DNA from 4 places in the Shewanella decolorationis genome. Region 3 is predicted to be linked to each of the others. Evidence: predicted binding sites of a transcription regulator. Region 3 holds the regulator's gene; each other region holds the start of a gene.

Region 1 (3,185 bases), 1.2 Mb from region 3:
TAAATCATCAGCAGAGTTTTTAAGCCATTACCTAACACGATAAAAATGAGTTGCTGCCATAGCTCGTAGTAAAGCTTGTCAGTGTCAAGCCCGACAGTCAGCACGCCTATTTGCTGCTCTTGGTACATAATTGGATACGTAAATAGCGTTTGTCGACGCTCATTACTGTGAATCGACGGCCCCAGCTGCATTGCCACCCCGTCGGTGCTTTCGAGATTCACACTCGCCACCATAGGCATCATACCTAGGCCAGAAAGCAAATCAGATAAGAGTCCGTGGTCCACGTCCCAGAGCGACTTAGCAATACTAGGCAAGATAGATTCTGAATACTCACGGATATCCGCAGTCGTCTTATCTATGCTCTCCTGATAGTTCCATATTAACTGCACAAGCATAGTCAACACGGCAAAAAACGAACTTACGCCGATAATCGTCAGCGTCATTCTGTGGCTAATTGAATGATTTCGGTGCTTCATGAATACCTGTTCTTTATTATTGTTTTGGTAACTTCTCTAAAATCTGACTCTTAAAAATCCCAGACCAATCCCTCGCGACTAACATCTGATAAAAAGCGGAATCAGGGTTCAGTACACTAAACAGTTTGATATTTTGATAGGGAAAATCACCGTGACTATTTTGATAATATTGCAGTTGCACCAATGCTAATGCCCCAGCCAAAAAATGACCGCCCCCCAATGCAGTGATGCTACCTTCTTGGCAAAGCTTAAGTATCTCTGGGGAGGTATTAACGGAACTCACAAGTACATCTCGTCCCGCTTCGAGCCCTTTTTCCCGTAAGGCCTTTACAACACCTACAGCCATGTTATCACTCGCAGTCCAAATCAAATTTAAATCAGGGTAGCGAGTCAGTAGCGTTAATGTCTGTCCATATGCAATATCCTCACTCCACTGCCCATATACAGTTTGAGTGACAGTTACATTAGGCTGCATAAAAAAGTAATCATTAGCGCCTTGAGTACGCTGCACCGATGCGGGAGTTGACTTATCGCCCGAAATTAATAAAACCTTAGCTTTTTTAGTTTCTAAACGACCGAGTAAGGTCTTAGCAGTCTCAGCACCAATCGCATAATTATCAGGAATAATTGCAGGTAATAAATAGGTTTTCCAATGCGGATCTTTTAATAAGGATTCACGTTCTGATAATGAAATATCATTTAAAATCAATTGCACATATACAGGATGCTTATACAGCATCTGCAACATTTTAATCGCGGATTGCTTCTCATTCACCAAAATAATATGTGTTGGGAAAGAAGTATTTGATTTTAATAAAGAGTCTAACTGAGTAATCATTTTAAAATGATTACGATCTGAGTGAATAATATCTAAAGAGATATCGAGCTTAGACGCAGCAAATTCCATTAATTTGTCCACATCGCCCCAAAAACTATCAACTTCAGACCCAGGGTTGAAAAAAACCACATTCATTTTAGCCCACGCAGGAGCTACGGAACATAACAGGCCTATCAATAAAAAACTTAAGCACCAAAGACGCAAAGGCGAATACTCCTCGGCTATGTTTCCCCCCATTGTGTTCCGTCACAGAGGTCACTTTATTATTGTCAATTTACAACTTTGCTACCTCACAATTACCATAATTTCCCAATGGTAACCAACAGTTCGATTAAACCACAAAATAACAAAAAGTGTACTTTATAATAAAGAATATTTATTTTTGCCTCATTTTAAAGCCATAAATTACAGAATATTCATTTTAATATGAATAAGATAACTAAAATTTTGGAAGTCCATTTTTTTATTTGCTCCTTACTCATTCCTAAATTCAATACGCTAAAACATAACCACAAAGTGATAGTCTTGCCTAAGATTGCCTTACGCTTATTCTCTGTTAGTATATGTATAAATTCACAGTGATTGAGTGCTAACAACTTGCAGCAATTGGATCTTGTTCCGATCACCGACCTCAAAGGCGTCGCCAAAAGAGTCGCGGAAAAACTCGCCAAGCTCGGCATTACAACAGTACAAGATCTGCTGTTTCACTTACCCCTGCGCTATGAAGACCGCACGCAAATCTATTCCATTGCCGCGCTGATGCCCGGCAATTACGGCACTATTGAAGCCGAAATTCAGTCGACGCAAATCATTCAAGGCCGCAAACGCATGCTGGTTTGCAATGTGCGGGATAATACTGGCAGCATGAGCCTGCGCTTTTTTAACTTTTCAATGGCGCAACGTAACGCGATGCAAAATGGTATGATTATCCGCGCCTATGGCGAAATTCGTCGTGGTAATCATCAAGCAGAAATCGTCCATCCCGAGTACAAAATTGTCTATCCCGGTGAAGATATTCATTTAAGCGATACCCTTACGCCGATTTATCCGACGACAGAAGGGCTCAAACAGGCGAGTTGGATTAAGCTCACCGAGCAAGCACTCGAATTATTAGAAGACGGCGGTTTGACCGAGTTATTACCCGCCCATTTGCAGCCCAACAGCATGAGCTTGAAACAAGCACTGCAAACCCTGCATCGCCCCCACGCGGGGATATCGCAATTTGACTTAGAGCTCGGCCAGCATCCGGCGCAGCAACGACTGGTGCAGGAAGAACTGCTCGCCCATAACCTCAGCATGCTCCGCCTCAGGCAACGCAGTAATCTCGACGCTGCCGTCACCATGCACGCCAGCGGCCAGCTATTGAATCCCTTTATCGCCTCATTACCCTTTAAGCCCACGGGTGCGCAGCAACGAGTTGTCGCCGAGATAGGTAAAGATTTAGCGCAGGCGCACCCCATGATGCGCTTAGTTCAAGGTGATGTCGGCTCGGGTAAAACCTTGGTCGCCGCCCTCGCCGCATTGCAAGCCATAGAAAATGGTTATCAAGTCGCCATGATGGCGCCCACCGAATTACTCGCCGAGCAGCATGCGGCTAACTTTGCCGCCTGGTTTGAACCCCTCGGGTTAAAAGTCGGTTGGCTGGCGGGTAAGCTTAAAGGCAAGGCACGGGCGCAATCCTTAGCCGATATTGAATCTGGCGCGGCACAAATGGTAATAGGCACCCATGCCATCTTCCAACAGCAGGTGACCTTCAATAAGTTGGCTTTAATCATTATCGATGAACAGCACAGGTTTGGGGTTCATCAACGGATGGGACTCAGGGAAAAAGGCATCAACCAAGGTTTTCATCCTCACCAGTTGATTATGAC
Region 2 (3,185 bases), 1.8 Mb from region 3:
AGCAATCAGAAGAGAGTCGACATACAACAGACGAAATCCATGCTGCAAGTATCCAACTTTCAACCATGGCCAATGAACTAACAGCCTTAGTCAGTCGCTTTAAGCTGTAACCATAAAAAGCGCTAAGCAAGAAATTGATTAACTCGGGTAACGAGTGTCGAAAATTAATTTAATAAATCAATGCGATAGATGATTATTTGGTTAACAAGAATCTTTTTTGACTGAATGTGCAGATTTTCCGTATATCAAGGCGCTCTGTCTCACCATAGCCGGCTATGGTGAGACAGAGCAACGTAGAGAGGCCCGAAAAGATGCCTATTCATCAGCTCGACTTACCCCTGGCACAGGTTGATTACATTGAGAACGCGAGCTGGGTTTGCAACGATTCAACCTCAACAATAGGTGACTTGTCGGCAAGCCCAACTGCCACCCCCAAAAGTCGAATACCTCTTCCCTCTTGTCTTCCTATTGCCTGCGCTAATAATTCATAAAACAACATGACCGAAATATCATGACTACGGTGCTCAATGGTCGTTTGTTTAAAATCACTGAACTTAAGCTTTACAACCTGTTTGTGAATTTGCCTATCCTTTGCACTGCGGCTTAAGCGAACCGATAACTCTTGAATTAATCCCGGCATCACCTGCTGGCATTGCTCCAGCGTATAAATATCCTGAGCGAGAGTGGTCTCAACGCCTACGGATTTACGCTCGCGGCTCACTGAAATCCCACGATCATCGATGCCATGGGCCCGCTCGACTAACACTGTGCCAAACTTACCAAAACGGGCAATCAGCTCTTGCTTTGGATAAGCCTGCACATCTGCGCAGGTATTTAAGCCTAGCAAAGACAGTTTCTCAGCGGTCACTTTACCCACTCCGGGGATTTTCCGCAGGGATAAGCTTTTAACGAACTCGGCGACCTCATCGGGTGGGATAACACACTGCCCGTTGGGTTTATTTAAATCAGAGGCAACCTTGGCAAGAAATTTAATCGGTGCCACGCCCGCCGATGCCGTCAGCCCAGTTTCGGTAAAAATATCCCGACGTATCGCCTCGGCGATTAAAGTGGCAGAGCCCTTAAACAGCTTACAATCGCTGACATCTAAATAGGCTTCATCGAGGGAAAGCGGTTCGATTAACTCTGTGTATCGGCAGAAAATGGCGCGAATTTGCTGCGACACCTCTTTGTAGACCTGCATACGACCGGGAACGAGGATAAGATCGGGACACAATTTCAGTGCGTAGCCCGTCGCCATGGCAGAACGCACACCAAATTTGCGCGCCTCGTAATTACAAGTGCTGATGACGCCACGCTGCACCCGACTGCCGCCGACGGCCAAAGGCTTACCGCGGTATTCGGGAAAATCCCGCATTTCCACCGCAGCAAAATAGCAATCCATATCAATATGAATGATTTTTCGCACCTTGCATTCCTCCGACATCCAAAATACTGTATATAAAAACAGTAATCAAGTATCACTTTTCAATTTGCAACGGTGCTGTTTGCGCTTGGATTGTTAGCGCCCAAAAAACAAAGGGAGCCCCTAAGGCTCCCTTGATTTACAACTATTTGAATTAAATCTTAAATTGCCCAATGTTGCGGGTCAGTTCATGAGTCGCTTGCTCAAACCCCTGCAAACTTTGGGATAAATCTTGGCTTGAGAGCAAAGACTGATCGGACAAACCGCGCACGCTAACAACGTTTTGTGCCACCTCTTCAGCCACAACGGCCTGCTGGCCAATCGCAACGGTAATTTCCACCGTTTGTTGCTGAATCGACACAATCGCACTGGCGATATCACTTAAGGCTTGCTCCACTTGCGTGGTCAGGTCTTGCCCGACTCTTGCCTGTTCAACCCCAGACTCCATCACCTGCTCGGCTTGTAGCGCGCTCTGCTGCAGGGTTTGGATAATCCCTTGAATGTTGGCGGTAGAATCTTGGGTACGGGATGCGAGAGTTCGCACTTCATCGGCCACTACGGCAAAACCTCGACCTTGCTCACCCGCCCGCGCCGCCTCGATGGCCGCATTGAGCGCCAGCAAGTTGGTTTGGTCGGCAATGTTGCGGATCACGCTTAACACTTCGCCAATTTGCTCTGAGCTGCTACGTAACTCCTTGATGACTTTGGCGGCTTCAATCACTTGAACCGATAATGCTTTCATGCCTTCGGTCGCGCGGGACACGATTTGGGTGCCGTCATGGGCCTGAGTCTGTGCCTTTTCGGCAAAATCATTCGCCCGTTGAGCGCTAATCGCCATTTCTTGGCTAGTCTGCGCCATTTGGGTGGCAGCCGTGGCCACTGAATCGATTTGTTGTTTCTGCGATGACACAGAAGAGACCGCTAAATCACATACTTGGCGAGCATCCATCACCCCAGTGCCAACCTCTTGGGTAAGATGTCGGGTATGCAGCAGCATCTGCTGCACCTTTTCGGCAAAGCGGTTGAAGGCATCACCCAGCTTGCCTAACTCATCTTCGCGCTCCATTAAAATGCGTTGGGATAAATCACTATCACCCTCGGCAATATCTTCCATAGCATCCAGCAATTTGCCAAGCTGGCGTCTAAAGGGCAACAACATCAACCATACTGTGATGCCAACCAAGAGCATAATTCCTAAGGCAACAAAACAGGCATTCCAAAAGGCTTCAGTCACAGGCGCTTCAATCACCTCATGGGGCAACATAAAGGCTAAGTGCCATTTCTGCTTAGGATAATCACCGCCCACAGACACAAAGGTTACCCGCTGCGGCACACCGTTAAAGGTGACTTCGGCAAAGCCCTTCGCTTCGCGCTGCATTTGCTGCCTTAAGGCGGTAAAGCCTGAGGTGTCCTTAAACTGGTTATCGATTTGATTCGCAAGTGAGCCCGGCGGGAATTTATCCGAGAATCCAGGGAAATAAACCAGCTTACCTTCGTCCGTCATCAGGAAGGCTTGGCCGTAATTGCGGTATTTGATTGGCGCTAACAGGGTTTTGCCAATGGTATCGATGAGAATATCCATACCACCAATCCCAATCAGCTCACCATTGGCGCCATAGACTGGGGTTTTAACTGTGGCCGAAATCGAGCCATCGTTGGCATCGACCGCAGGATCGCCCACAAATAGGCCGCGCTGATCGATAGCCTCCTGCCACCAAGGACGTTTATTGGTGTAATAGTTTGGATCGCCATCGAAACGGCC
Region 3 (3,185 bases):
TGTAGAGCTTGTTCCATAACCAAGTTAAGAAACGCTCGGCAATACGCACTAGACTGTCGGAATAATTCGCTGCAATTTCATCAAGATATTCAATTGCTGTTTCACGAGCTTGGGTTTCTGAAATCTTCTTACTCGCCGCTTCTTCCTGAATCGCCTTGCGTAAGGATTCTGATTTCAGCAGAGAGTGGAATAACGCCTGACGATTAGGCAGCACAGGTCCCGTCATCACCTTGCGCTGACGGCGGAAATGCACTCTCGCTACCCGCGCCAATTTGTGGGCAATCCCCATGTCGGTGCCGTGCTCGTCGGCCATATAACGCAGCGATACCGCATTAGAAAACTGAACAAAGTTGTGGCGGCCTAAAAATAGGATCATCAAGCACTTACGTAACCAAGTGGGGTTCTCGCGCTCAAGCACAGCCGCCTTCATGGTGTCGTCTTCTTTACCCGGAGTACGGCCCCAATAAAGGCTGACAGGCACCAGCTGAATATCTAACTCAGGCTTTTCTTTATGGACGGCCAACAAACGCATAAAACATTCGAGGAATGGCTCATTGCTGGCACGCTCGCCAAACAAAGGCTTACGCCCTTCGAGACAAACGACGCGGGGCGCAACAACGCCATTGACCACGAGCGGCTCGTAGGGGCTTGGCAAACCCAGCTTAGTAGTGATCTCGCTTAACGCAGCAATATCACTCAAGGATTCTGTTTTCATTACATAAGCAAGCGGTCTGGAGGCGTCCAGATTCAGATCGGCAAAGGGATCCTGCGGCACAACAATAGTGTGCACTAAGTGTTTTTGGATCCAGCGTAATGATTTCAACCAAAGAGAGTCTTGTTTAGGCATTATTCTTATGCAATGTAAGTACGTTCATTAGCCCCATAGAATACCAGATTCTAGGGAACATTCGCTAATACTCTCCAATCGCGTTAAAAAGTGGTTAATACTTGCACTACGAATAATACTGTATATACTAACAGTAACTGTATAGAAAAACAGGAAAGAACATGAGACCGTTGACGCCACGCCAAGCCGAAATTTTAGAGCTGATTAAACGTAATATTGCCGAGACTGGCATGCCACCCACCCGGGCCGAAATCGCCACACGTTTGGGTTTTAAAAGTGCAAATGCCGCCGAAGAACACCTTAAGGCATTGGCGAAAAAAGGCTGCATCGAGATCATGCCTGGCACTTCCCGCGGGATCCGCCTCCCAGTTGAGGAAGAAGATAACAGCGAATCAGGCTTGCCACTGATTGGCCAAGTGGCGGCAGGCGAACCTATCCTCGCTCAAGAGCATGTCGAACAGTATTACCAAGTCGACCCCAGCATGTTCCACCCTGCCGCCGATTTCTTACTGCGTGTCAGAGGCGACAGTATGAAGAACATCGGTATCCTCGAAGGGGATCTGCTCGCCGTTCATAAAGTACAGCAAGCGCGCAATGGCCAAGTTGTGGTTGCTCGCGTTGACGATGATGTAACAGTTAAACGCTTTGAAAAGAAAGGGAATCTCGTTTATCTACATGCAGAGAATGAAGATTACTCCCCAATTAAAGTCGATTTAAGTTTCCAAAGTCTAACAATAGAAGGGCTCGCCGTAGGGGTGATCCGCAATGGAGATTGGCTATGAACAAACTACTAGGTAATGCCCCGCGTCACCCCGGTTTATGGCTCGATGCGGTACGCGAAACCAATACAGACTGGCAGCATACGCCTATCATCACTATGCCTACCGAGAGCAAAGGGCGCCAAGAGCTAATGCAACTTAGCAAGCAGTTAGCACAACTGAGCCAACAAGGCCGCTGGGTCGTACTCATCAACCCACCTAGTATTGGCTACAAGCAGTTACTGGCCAGCGCTGGCGTGCGTATGGACCGCGTACTTTTAGTCCATGCGAAAGATGAAGTCGAAACCCTGTGGGCTATGGAAAAAGCATTAACCAGTGGCACTTCAAGCGCAGTAATTACTTGGATCCACTCACTCGATGCCCGTGACAATCGTCGTTTGCAAATTGTGGCCAAGAGCGCCCGCGCCATGGGAATAGTGCTCGAAGGTGTCGTAAATCACTCGACTGCGGACGCGACACTCAAGCAGCCCGCTCACTTTGCCCAAGGTAGTTTTTTTAGCTCTGTTCATTAAAATTTTTGCACTGCGTATTTAGCCTTGAAAGCCGCCTCACCTGTGAATGTGGGGCTTTTTTTGGCAATTTTTCAGACAATTAGAAAAAGAAGTGATCTTGATCAATTTTTAAACAGCAAGTATGGTTGATTTAGGCGAGCATAATATATCGCCCGTTTAGGCAGAAATATCGGCAAATTATCGAATATCTCTTGCCCACACAAGTCGAGAAAATGAGTTAATTCAGCAGTATGTGCCAGTGTGGCTAATACCAGCAGTAACAATACTTAATCAAAAGTAAGCCGCCAACGCACGTTGAAGTCAAAAAAGCTTTTTTGGGAACTGAAGAGTTTGCATAGAGTTGAGACTTACTGTGTTGCTCTTCTTTGTAGTTGCTATTCGCAATTGGCAGAGGAGAAGTCTTGTGAAGCAATGGTTGTATTGTTTACTCGTGGTGCTATTCGCCCCACCGTTGGCCGCATCGGACATGCGGTTCAACATGACCCCCGGCGTAACAGAAATCAGTGGCAAGGTATATCACCTGCACATGACGATTCTGTATATCTGCTGCGCCATAGGCTTAGTGGTGTTCGGCATTATGATTTATGCCATGATCAACCACAGAAAATCCAAAGGCGCGGTCGCGTCTCACTTCCATGAAAGTACAAAAGTCGAAATCGCGTGGACGATCATTCCTTTTGTCATTCTGATCTTAATGGCGATTCCCGCCACAAAAACTCTGATTGCTATGGAAGATCCCAGCAATGCCGATCTTACAGTCAAAGTGACTGGCTCCCAATGGAAATGGCATTATAGCTACTTCGATCAAGATATTGAGTTTTACAGCATTCTCGCAACCCCAAGGCCTCAAATCGAAGGCGCGGAGGCCAAAGGAGAACATTACTTACTCGAAGTAGATAAGCCCCTTGTCCTGCCGATCAATCGTAAAATCCGTTTCTTGATGACCTCAGAGGATGTTATCCACTCATGGTGGATGCCCGCCTTTGCCGTTAAAAAAGACGCTAATCCAGGTTTTATCAACGAGGCGTGGACCCGTATCGACAAACC
Region 4 (3,185 bases), 1.1 Mb from region 3:
CCACCATAAGTTTCTTCTTTGAAATCGGCAGATTGAAGCTGATGGCACACAGGTAAGTTGCCAAACCAATAATCTTCACCCAAGGGACTAGAATACTGGCAATAAACACAATAATCGCGATGGGTAGCATATCCGAATGCACTAAATGGATAATGCCTGAGAAAATGGTGTCGTGACGAACCTTTCCCTGATTAGTCAAAACGGTAATCGGGTAGAGATTGGCCGGAATCAATAAAATCGCCGCGGTTATTAGCAGTGCCCAACTTTTTTGTAAGCTACTGTAATCGCGAACCTGTAACTCGGCTTCACAGCGGCTGCAATGAGTGTTTTCACTGCTATTGAGCTGTCTGCACACTCGGCACAGACACAGGCCTAAATCTTTCCCCTGTTGCTTCATCTTAGCGGTGCCCCTGCATCAGTAGACTCCACATATGCTCAATATCGTATTCCCGCTGTAAGAACAGGGTGACTAAAAAAAGCATGGTGAAGCAAAAAGTGCCCATCCCGAAGTAAATGTCCGAAAAATCAGATAATTGAAATGAAGAAACTAGAAAGCTAATCACATAAATCTCAAGCATGGTGAGCTGAGATAGCAGCCCTTGCAGCTTTAATAACTGTTTGAGGCTATGGCGCCAAAAGGGGCTGCCAAGTCCCCATTTAACGATCAAAATCTGGCTGAGGATCGATAGGATCAACAAACCCGGTCCAATCACGGCTGCCGCGAGCACGGCTAACCCCACGACCCAATAACCTTGGTCGAACACCGCAAAGGCGCCCTGAAATACTGTGGTGGTGCGAATGCTGCCCAAAAAGTGGATTTCGAGTACCGGGAAAAAATTGGCGGGGAAGTAAAACACCAGTGCGGTAATACACAGTGCCAACATGCCGTTTACAGAGCAGTATGGTGTGTCATAAAGCGCAGTATTGCAGCGCGGACATAACGCCCTAACCCCCGTAGGTAAGGCGCGCTTTCGAATGGCTAAGTCGCAGGAACGACAAAGGGTTACAGAGTTTTCTGCTGTATTTTCATGCATATAAAGATATTAATTTAGCCCCAAAGCTATAAAGAGAGCAAATAGTCCGCAATAAAACCAAATTATAGGGTGAGACAGCACATTGCTTGACCCATCTCAATAATGCAAAACTCTCACATAATATCAGAATAATCAGAACACTTGCATCACTAGTTCACTTTATGTCATTCTGGTTACTGTATATAAAAACAGTGCGAGGACAGTCATGGCAGTTATTACACAGTTTGTCGTGGTAAGAGAAGGGGTGGAAAAGATGACATTCACATCGAAAAAGGAGGCTGATGCCTACGATAAGATGCTCGATATCGCTGACAACCTCATTCCATTTATTCAAAAAGCGCAGCTTGGGATTGATGAAACCGTGAGCGAACAGCTGGCATTCTATTTTGCTAACAATAAAGATGAGCTGACAAACTTGCTTAAAGGCGTCGTTCAAGTTAATAGTACGCCATCAAAACAAACTGCAGCGAAAAAAACGTCTAAAAAGGACGATGCTGTCGAATAACACGTTAGGAAGTTTATGAAACCGCAATTTTATGAGTCACTGAATAGTCAAGCATTGGCCTTACTCGAGGGTGAGGATGATTTAGTGGCTGCCATGGCTAACTTTTCTGCCTTGCTAAACGATAATTTGACCGAACTGAACTGGGTCGGTTTTTACGTAATGCGTGTTGAACAGCTGGTACTGGGTCCTTTCCAAGGTAAAGTTGCCTGTACCCGTATTCCAATGGGGAAGGGCGTGTGCGGTACCGCCGCGCAGACCAATCAGACACAACGCGTCGCCGATGTGCATCAATTCGATGGTCACATTGCCTGCGATTCGGCCAGTAATTCTGAAATTGTTATCCCAGTCCGGGCCGACGGTAAGGTTGTGGCCGTGCTGGATATCGATAGTCCTATTTTTGACCGCTTCGATGAAGAGGACCAAAAGGGCTTGGAATTATTGGTAAAAAGCTTCGAAAACTGCCTATTTGCTTAATTTGCGTACAATAACGCATAATTCATAGTCGCAATCGGTGGCGTGCGCCTTATAATAGCGCATGCACTGATAAGGCTTATGTTGAGCACAGCCAAAATAAGCCTTATAGGTTCTGCCGTAAAAAATTGTTAACTTATATTTTTTAACTTTAGTTAACTCGGCGAGAATGCTAATTTGTACTTTGGCTCGTAAGTGGGCTTAACCAAGATAAACGACTCGTAACAAGCTGATTTTTATCACCTCGGATTCGATGTCCCTTTTAAACTGTGGAAGTAATGATGGAATCAACAGATAAGTTGACCGACACCAACGCAATTTTGGCGTATTTGTATGAAACATTTCCTTTGTGCTTTATTGCTGAAGGTGAAACTAAGCCATTAAAAATCGGATTGTTTCAAGATTTGGCTGAAAGGTTGGCTGATGATTCTAAAGTCAGTAAAACTCAACTGCGAGTTGCCTTAAGACGTTACACCAGCAGCTGGCGCTACCTGAAATCGGTAAAAGCCGGTGCACAGCGTGTCGATCTTGATGGTCAGCCTTGTGGTGAGTTAGAGCAAGAGCATATTGATCATGCTCAAGCCATGTTGAAAGAAAGCCAAGAAAAAGCCAAAGCTAAGCGTGCTGCTCAAGCACCGAAAGCGGCACCTGCTGGCAAAGCGCCTGCGAAAAAAGCCCCTAAAAAAGTCGCTGTGCCAGCGCGTAAAACAGAACGTCCTGTCAAAGCTGCTCCTAAGATCGAGTCGGCTCCAACACTTAACTTGGTGCAAGCGCAATTGACTGACTTGGCGAAGAAGCAACGTGTCAATGTTAAGTTAGGTATGACGCCAGTAGCCGGCGTGATCACCGACATTAACAAAGAGGATATACACGTTCAGCTCGATAGCGGCTTAACTGTGAAAGTGAAAGCGGAACATATCCTGCTGTAACCATTTAATCAAACGGAGTAACTTGTTGATGCGAAAACTCACTTTGGCTACATCTATTGCCACTGTTTTTGTCGGATTCTCGGCTTGGGCTGTTTCCCCTACTATTCAAATCAGCGAGTTACCCACTCTCAAGCAGGAAGCGCAGCATAAAGTGGCCAGTAAGCGAGTGACGGATTTATACACTCGTTCCCACTATCATAGATTTGCATTAGATGATGCGTTTTCTGCTCAGATTTTTGACCGCTA

The links. The regulator LexA, encoded in region 3, represses DNA repair genes until DNA is damaged. The targets are predictions, from matches to a motif close to TACTGTATNNNNATACAGTA.
Region 1: recG (ATP-dependent DNA helicase RecG) is a predicted target of LexA. The motif match lies at 1,876-1,895, and genes of this name have one in related genera.
Region 2: dinB (DNA polymerase IV) is a predicted target of LexA. The motif match lies at 1,451-1,470, and genes of this name have one in related genera.
Region 4: EYR25_RS00705 (YebG family protein) is a predicted target of LexA. The motif match lies at 1,209-1,228, and genes of this name have one in related genera.

Annotation. Positions count from the first base shown of each region.
Region 1 covers NZ_CP037898.1:2,650,239-2,653,423, reverse strand. Annotated here, with positions in the region: gene EYR25_RS12075 (sensor domain-containing diguanylate cyclase) at 1-476, opposite strand, end outside; gene EYR25_RS12070 (ABC transporter substrate-binding protein) at 493-1,518, opposite strand; gene recG (ATP-dependent DNA helicase RecG) at 1,912-3,185, shown strand, end outside.
Region 2 covers NZ_CP037898.1:856,322-859,506, reverse strand. Annotated here, with positions in the region: gene EYR25_RS03770 (methyl-accepting chemotaxis protein) at 1-110, shown strand, start outside; gene dinB (DNA polymerase IV) at 353-1,426, opposite strand; gene EYR25_RS03760 (methyl-accepting chemotaxis protein) at 1,578-3,185, opposite strand, start outside.
Region 3 covers NZ_CP037898.1:3,810,113-3,813,297, forward strand. Annotated here, with positions in the region: gene plsB (glycerol-3-phosphate 1-O-acyltransferase PlsB) at 1-847, opposite strand, end outside; gene lexA (transcriptional repressor LexA) at 1,009-1,629, shown strand; gene EYR25_RS17020 (cell division inhibitor SulA) at 1,626-2,138, shown strand; gene coxB (cytochrome c oxidase subunit II) at 2,542-3,185, shown strand, end outside.
Region 4 covers NZ_CP037898.1:149,530-152,714, forward strand. Annotated here, with positions in the region: gene EYR25_RS00695 (paraquat-inducible protein A) at 1-397, opposite strand, end outside; gene EYR25_RS00700 (paraquat-inducible protein A) at 399-1,034, opposite strand; gene EYR25_RS00705 (YebG family protein) at 1,240-1,539, shown strand; gene EYR25_RS00710 (GAF domain-containing protein) at 1,555-2,013, shown strand; gene proQ (RNA chaperone ProQ) at 2,292-2,939, shown strand; gene prc (carboxy terminal-processing peptidase) at 2,968-3,185, shown strand, end outside.